DNA from 2 places in the Pseudomonas sp. GW821-FHT01D09 genome. Region 1 is predicted to be linked to the other one. Evidence: predicted binding sites of a transcription regulator. Region 1 holds the regulator's gene; the other holds the start of a gene.
What was found. The regulator FliA, encoded in region 1, starts transcription of late flagellar genes. The targets are predictions, from matches to a motif close to CTAAAGTTTNNNNNNNNNNNGCCGNTAA.

Region 1 (3,695 bases):
TTGAACATGCCGTTGACCGCGTCCAGGGCTTCAAGGATCACGTCCATCAATTCCGAATCAACGTGCCGCTCACCCTTGCGCAGGATGTCGAACACGTTTTCGGCGATGTGGCAGCACTCCACCAGCTCATGGAGCTGGAGGAAGCCGGCGCCCCCTTTTACAGTGTGAAAACCGCGAAAAATTGCATTGAGCAGGTTCGCATCATCCGGTCGGCTTTCCAGCTCGACCAGTTGCTCGGACAACTGCTCTAGAATTTCGCCGGCCTCTACAAGGAAATCCTGAAGGATTTCTTCATCGGCGCCGAAGCTCATATTGCGTGCTCCTTAGAAGCCTAAACTGGACAGCAAATCGTCTACGTCATCTTGACCTGACATAACGTCTTCACGTTTATCGGCATGAATCTGCGGACCTTCACCCTTGGCGAGGTGTTTTTGTGGATCTTTTTCCGAGAGGATCGCTTCGCGGTCGTGTTCGATACCGGCAAAACGGTCGACCTGACCGGCCATCAGCACCAGTTTGAGCAGGTTGCTTTCCACTTCGGTGACCAGCAGGGTCACGCGCTTGATCACCTGGCCAGTGAGGTCCTGGTAATCCTGGGCCAGCAGAATGTCATTGAGGTTGCTGGAAACCGTGCGGTTTTCCTGCTCGCTGCGGGCCAAAAAGCCTTCAACCCGACGCGCCAGCTCGCGAAACTCTTCAGCACCCACTTCGCGCCGCATGAAACGGCCCCAGTCAGCGCTCAAGGCCTTGGCCTCGTTGGCCATGCCGTTCACCAGGGGCGTGGCGTTTTCCACCAGGTCCATGGTGCGATTGGCTGCCGCCTCAGTCAGCCTGACCACATAGGACAGGCGTTCGGTGGCATCGGTGATCTGCGAGATTTCCTCGGCCTGGGGCATGTGCGGGTCGATCTGGAAGTTGACAATCGCACTGTGCAACTCACGGGTGAGCTTGCCCACTTCCTGGTACAGGCCGCGATCGCGGGTCTGGTTGAGCTCATGGATCAACTGCACCGCGTCGCCGAACTGGCCTTTTTCAAGGCACTCGACCAACTGGTGAGCGTGTTTTTTCAGAGTCGACTCAAAGTCTCCCTGTGATGTTTCTTTATGCTCCATAGCTCCCCCGTGACGACATCAGCCGTGGATGCGTTCAAAGATCTTTTCGATCTTCTCTTTCAAGGCCAATGCAGTGAATGGCTTGACCACGTAACCGTTGACCCCAGCCTGGGCGGCTTCAATGATCTGTTCACGCTTGGCTTCGGCGGTCACCATCAACACCGGAAGGTTGCGCAGTTTTTCATCGGCGCGCACATGGCGCAGCAGATCGATACCGGTCATGCCAGGCATGTTCCAGTCGGTTACCAGAAAGTCGATGCTCCCGCTGTTGAGGATCGGAATCGCCGTAATGCCGTCATCCGCCTCGACCGTGTTAGTGAACCCAAGGTCACGCAACAGGTTTTTTATGATCCGCCGCATCGTTGAGAAGTCATCAACGATGAGGATTTTCATGTTCTTGTCCAATTCGACCTCCAAGCAGTCTTAAACGCGTCCAGCACCTGGGCGCGCCATATCATTCAACAGGCATTACACAAAAAGGACTGCTGGGGCACACCACGAGCCGTTTCCGCCCGGCTTGCGCCCTGACGGTTATCACCCACATTGTCCCCACACTGCCTGTCAGCGCGCTCGCCACTCTCCCAAACGCCCCCGCAAGCGGGCCGCGCATTGGCTATGAAGCTGGCTGACCCGCGATTCGCTGACCCCCAGGACCTCACCGATTTCCTTGAGGTTCAGCTCCTCATCGTAGTACAGCGCCAACACCAGCCGCTCACGCTCCGGCAAATTGGCAATCGCGTCCGCCAGGGCGCCCTGGAAGCGTTCATCTTCCAGGTCGCGGGAAGGCTCCTGGTAAGCGCTCGCGCCGTCCTCATGCAGCCCTTCATGCTCGCCGTCCTGTAGCAGGTCGTCGAAACTGAACAGGCGGCTGCCCAAGGTATCGTTCAAAATCCCGTAATAATCATCGAGACTCAATTGGAGTTCGGCCGCAACTTCGTGATCTTTAGCGTCGCGACCGGTTTTTGCTTCAATTGAGCGAATTGCGTCACTCACCATCCGGGTATTGCGGTGGACCGAACGCGGCGCCCAATCACCTTTACGCACTTCATCGAGCATCGCGCCACGGATACGGATACCCGCATACGTCTCGAAACTCGCACCCTTGCTCGCGTCGTACTTGGTCGACACTTCAAGCAGGCCGATCATGCCGGCCTGGATCAGGTCTTCGACCTGGACACTGGCGGGCAGGCGTGCCAGCAGGTGGTAGGCAATGCGCTTGACCAGGGGCGCATAGCGCTCGATCAATTCGCCCTGGCTGTCACGCGCCGATTTCTTGTAAAGGTTATAGCCGCTGGCTGTCATAGCACCGGTCCTGCACTCGTCTGATGCACCAATCGCTCGACGAAAAACTCCAGATGCCCCCGGGGATTGGCGGGCAGTGGCCAGGTATCGACCTTCTGAGCAATTGCCTTGAACGCCAACGCGCATTTCGAACGAGGGAACGCTTCATAGACTGCACGCTGCTTTTGCACAGCCTTGCGCACACACTCGTCATAGGGAACTGCACCGACGTATTGTAAGGCCACATCGAGGAAGCGATCTGTGACCTTGGTCAACTTGGCGAACAGGTTGCGCCCTTCCTGTGGGCTCTGGGCCATGTTGGCCAGCACGCGGAAGCGGTTCATGCCGTAGTCGCGGTTGAGCAGTTTGATTAGAGCATAGGCGTCGGTGATCGAGGTGGGTTCGTCGCAGACCACCAGCAACACTTCTTGCGCCGCGCGCACGAAGCTGACCACCGACTCGCCAATCCCGGCGGCGGTGTCGATCACCAGCACGTCGAGGTTGTCGCCGATATCGCTGAAGGCCTGGATCAGGCCGGCATGCTGCGCCGGGCTCAGGTGCACCATGCTCTGGGTGCCGGAGGCGGCCGGGACGATACGAATCCCCCCCGGCCCCTGCAACAGCACATCGCGCAGCTCACAGCGGCCCTCAATGACATCGGCCAGGGTATGTTTGGGCGTCAGTCCCAGCAGAACGTCAACGTTCGCCAGGCCCAGGTCGGCATCCAGCAGCATGACGCGGCGGCCAAGCTCTGCCAGAGCCAGGGACAAATTCACTGACACGTTAGTTTTCCCGACGCCACCTTTGCCGCCGGTCACCGCGATCACCTGTACGGGATGCATGCTGCCCATGTTCTTTCTTTACCTTGTCTTGCTTAGCCGCAGGCTACATAGGGTGGCCGCGGTAGCAGACCCTCGATGTAGGTACATTGCACTGTGTTGCATGTTGCCTTCAGCCGACCCGCTTGGCTGGGTTGTGATAGAGGTCGGCGAACATATCCGCCATCGCCTCTTCACTGGGTTCATCCTGCATTTGCACACTGACCGCACGGCTGACCAACTGATGACGGCGCGGCAGATGCAAGTCATCCGGGATCCGCGGCCCGTCGGTCAGGTAGGCGACCGGTAGTTCATGGCTGATAGCCAGGCTCAACACTTCGCCCAGGCTTGCCGTTTCATCCAGCTTAGTCAGGATGCAGCCGGCCAGCCCACAACGTTTGTAGCTATGGTACGCAGCCGTCAGCACCTGTTTTTGGCTGGTGGTTGCAAGTACCAGGTAATTCTTCGACCTGATCCCGCGCCC
Region 2 (3,695 bases), on a different contig from region 1:
CTTGACCACCACCTTCCCGGTGGAGTCATCGATGGAAAAATCCAGGTTGCGCTGTGAAGCCTGCACAAACTCACGCATATCGGTTACCGCTTTTTCCAGGGCCATGCGCTGCGGTTCCTCGGCGGGCTCGTTATCGGCCTGCGCCACAGGCGGCTTGACCTGCGCTGTCGCAGCGCCAGGAGCCTGGGTGGTCGCAACCGGGTAAGACGTGTTCAGCCTGATGCTTATGTCCATGTCATCACCTCCAAACTGAAAAAACGGAAGGGCACGTTAGCACCCCCCCGTTGATTAACCGCTGGCCGTTATTACTGAAGCAGCTTCAGTACAGCGGATGGCAGTTGGTTGGCCTGGGACAGGATCGCAGTGGAAGCCTGTTGCAGGGTTTGTTGCTTGGTCAGTTCAGCGGCTTCGGCAGCGAAGTCAGCGTCTTCTACGCGGCCTTTGGCAGCCGAGGAGTTCTGCGAAATGCTCTGCAGGTTGGCCACGGTGCTGGCGAAACGGTTTTGCACCGCACCCAGCTGCGAACGCTGGCTGTCGATCTGCTGCATGGCGTCGTCCAGGGCCTGGATGGCTTGCTGGGAAGAAGCGGCAGTCAGAATGTTCAGGTCGGAAACGCTGGTTTCCATGGTGACGGCAGTTTTGGTGCCGGCAGCAGCAACAGCGGTCAGACCCAAGGCAGCCAGACCAGTACCGGCACTACCGTCCTTGATGGTGATGTCTTTGTCAGCAAACAGGTTCAGGGTGCCATCAGCGTTTTTGCTGGCTTGAACACCGGTGCTGGCGCTGTTGATCGAAGAGACGATCGCGTCAGCGGTATCACCCTTCTTGAATTTGACTTCGACACCATTTACATCGATGGAAGTATCGGCAGTCAGTTTAGCTTGAGTAGTGCCAGCCGAGAGGCCCAACTGCGACAGCGAACCGCTGGAAGTGTTAGCCAGCTTGATGTCTTCACCGTTACCGGAGACCACTTTTACGCGACCATCGGTGAAGGTTGCAGTAGCGCCAGCGCCGGCAGCTGTTGCAATGTCAGCCAATACGTCGGTCACAGTGTCAGCGTTAGCCCAAGTTACAGCAGTGCCGTTGACAGTGATGGCACCGGCAGCACCCATGGCACTAGCAGCAGTTGTTGCAACGGCAGCAGTTGTACCCGGTGCGCCCAGGCCGAGTTTGGCCAGACCGTCAGTAGCGGTACCGCCAGCCAAGCCCAAAGTGATGTCGCTTTTCGACGACAAGGTCACAACACCAGCAGCATCAGTGCTGGCGGTCACGCCTGTCTGAGCAGTTTTAGCATTAATGTCTGCTACTGCAGCAGTACCACCAGCACCAGCACCACCAGCAGCTGTCAGGTTGATTGTTACACCGTTGATAGTGAATGCGTCACCAGCAACAACAGCAGCAGCGGCGGCGGCACCAACTTTAGATGCCTTGTCACCCAGTACCGAGCCAGTAGCAGTAGCAGCCAGACCAGTCATTGCAGTGCCATCTACAGCAGCTTCTTTGTAGTTGCCTTTCAGAGCAGTCGAGCTGATGTCAGTCATACCGAACGAGATAGTCTCGTTGGCGTTGGCACCGATCTGGAACGCTACGTTGCTGAACGAGCCGTCGAGCAGGTTACGACCACCGAAGGTGGTGGTGCTGGCGATACGGTTCAGCTCGCCGACTTTAGCGGTGAATTCTTGTTGCAGGGAAACACGGTCAGCGTCGCTTTTATCACCGTTGGCCGCTTGCAGGGCGAGTTCACGCAGACGCTGCAGGGTGTTGGTGGATTCTTGCATTGCGCCTTCAGCGGTCTGGGCAATCGACACGCCGTTGTTGGCGTTGGCGATGGCAACGTTCAGGCCTTTGACCTGGTTGTTCAGACGGTTGGCGATCTGCATGCCAGCGGCGTCGTCTTTGGCGCTGTTGATTTTCAGGCCGGAAGACAGACGGTTCATCGACTGGCTCAAAGCGTCGGAAGCTTTGTTCAGGTTCTTCTGGACGCCCAGGGAAGTGATGTTGGTGTTTACGGACATTGCCATGACGAAATCCTCGTGAGTTGGATACTGCGGCTTCCGGCCCTGGCAACCGCCGGGTGTGGCCTAGAGAACCTTCGTAATAGTTATCGTCGTGAATGCAAGTTGCTTGAGGATTTTTTTGATTTTTTTTGCTAGCCCTGTGCCACCCCCTGTATTTCAAGGCCTTATAGATGGTCAAAATGCCAGTGATCACGGGTTACTGGCGCCAGAACACCGTCTCAATACACGCATAAAAAAACGCCCATGATCTTTCGACCCTGGGCGTTTTTTATGCAGCCTATCAAAACATCACGGCCGATAGATAATCGCCGAACCCCACGACAGGCCAACCCCGAAGCCACTGATGGCCACGCGTTTCCACTCGGCATCCATCACGTGCTTTTCCAGCAGCAGCGGAATGCTCGACGACACGGTGTTGCCGGTCTCGACCATGTCCTTGATGAACTTCTCCACCGGCGCATCTTCAAAGCGCCGCGCCACGGCATCGACAATCGCCGCGCTGCCCTGGTGGATGCAGAACGCATCGATATCGTCGGCCACAAGGTCCGACTCTTTGAGCAACTCGTGCAAATGCGCCGGCACCTTGAGCAATGCAAAGTTGAAGACCTGGCGGCCGTTCATAAAGAACACGCCATCGCTGACCTTCAAGTGCGGCGCACCGGAGCCGTCGGTGCCGAACTTGGCCTTGCCCAGCTGCCAGGGAGCGTCTTCGCCCATCCAGGTGGCGGTGGCGGCGTCGCCGAACAGCATGGTGGTGTTGCGATCTTCCGGGTCGACGATCTTCGAGTACGGATCGGCGGTCACCAGCAGGCCGTTTTTCAGGCCGGCAGCTTCCATAAAGCCCTTCATGGCGTAGATGCCGTAGACATAGCCGGAGCAGCCCAGGGAAATATCGAAGGCCGCGACGTGGGTCGGCAGGCCTAGCTTGTCCTGGACGATGGCGGCGGTGTGCGGCAGCCCTTCTTCGTCGCCGTTCTGGGTCACGACGATCAGCGCGTCAATCGACTCGCGCTTGAGCCCAGGGTTATTGGCAAACAAGGCGTTGACCGCCTCGACGCACAGATCAGAGGTTTCCTGGCCAGCCTCCTTGCGTGGCAGGAATGCCGAACCGATCTTGCCAATGATGAACTCTTCATCCTTGGCGAATTTGGCACCCTGGGCGTAGTTGTCCAGCCCTTCTGCCGGCACGTAGCTGGCGATGCTTTTTATGCCAATCATTGTGGCTTCCCAATACAAAATAGCTGGAGAACACCCCTGAAAACCCTTCAGGAGCGCTGACAATAAAGGGGATAACCCCGCAAAAAACCATCGAAGTCGCCTTGACCTGGACCTGAAAGATGCCCTGGCCTTTTCACACGATACAGTGAAGATGCGCTTTATGACTCATAGGTCACTCATTTTTGTGCGCTTTGTTTAAAAGCCTGCGCCAGAAACGACAACGGCCCACCCTGTTTCCAGGGTGAGCCGCCGGGTCTTGCCGGGCCGATTACATCCGGCTGAACAGGCTCAACTGGGAGATTTTCACAAAGGCCAGCTGCGAGGCCTCCAGCATTGCCTTCTGGAACGCCAGGTCAATCGAGGCCGTGGCCACATCGGTATCGCCAATGGCGGCGGTGGTCGACTTGTTGGCCAGCACCATGCTGGTGTTCTCGGTTTCCTGGATCGACAGTGTGTTCA

Region 2: a site for FliA is predicted at 2,102-2,129, ahead of AC07W7_RS25805 (flagellin N-terminal helical domain-containing protein). Genes of this name have one in related genera too.

Annotation. Positions count from the first base shown of each region.
Region 1 is NZ_JBWKWY010000019.1:96,202-99,896, forward strand. Features, by position in the region: gene AC07W7_RS17660 (chemotaxis protein CheA) at 1-311, opposite strand, end outside; gene AC07W7_RS17665 (protein phosphatase CheZ) at 324-1,112, opposite strand; gene AC07W7_RS17670 (chemotaxis response regulator CheY) at 1,131-1,505, opposite strand; gene fliA (RNA polymerase sigma factor FliA) at 1,674-2,414, opposite strand; gene fleN (flagellar synthesis regulator FleN) at 2,411-3,244, opposite strand; gene flhF (flagellar biosynthesis GTPase FlhF) at 3,345-3,695, opposite strand, start outside.
Region 2 is NZ_JBWKWY010000048.1:16,601-20,295, forward strand. Features, by position in the region: gene AC07W7_RS25800 (flagellar protein FlaG) at 1-234, opposite strand, end outside; gene AC07W7_RS25805 (flagellin N-terminal helical domain-containing protein) at 306-2,021, opposite strand; gene AC07W7_RS25810 (ketoacyl-ACP synthase III) at 2,307-3,236, opposite strand; gene AC07W7_RS25815 (flagellar hook-associated protein 3) at 3,505-3,695, opposite strand, start outside.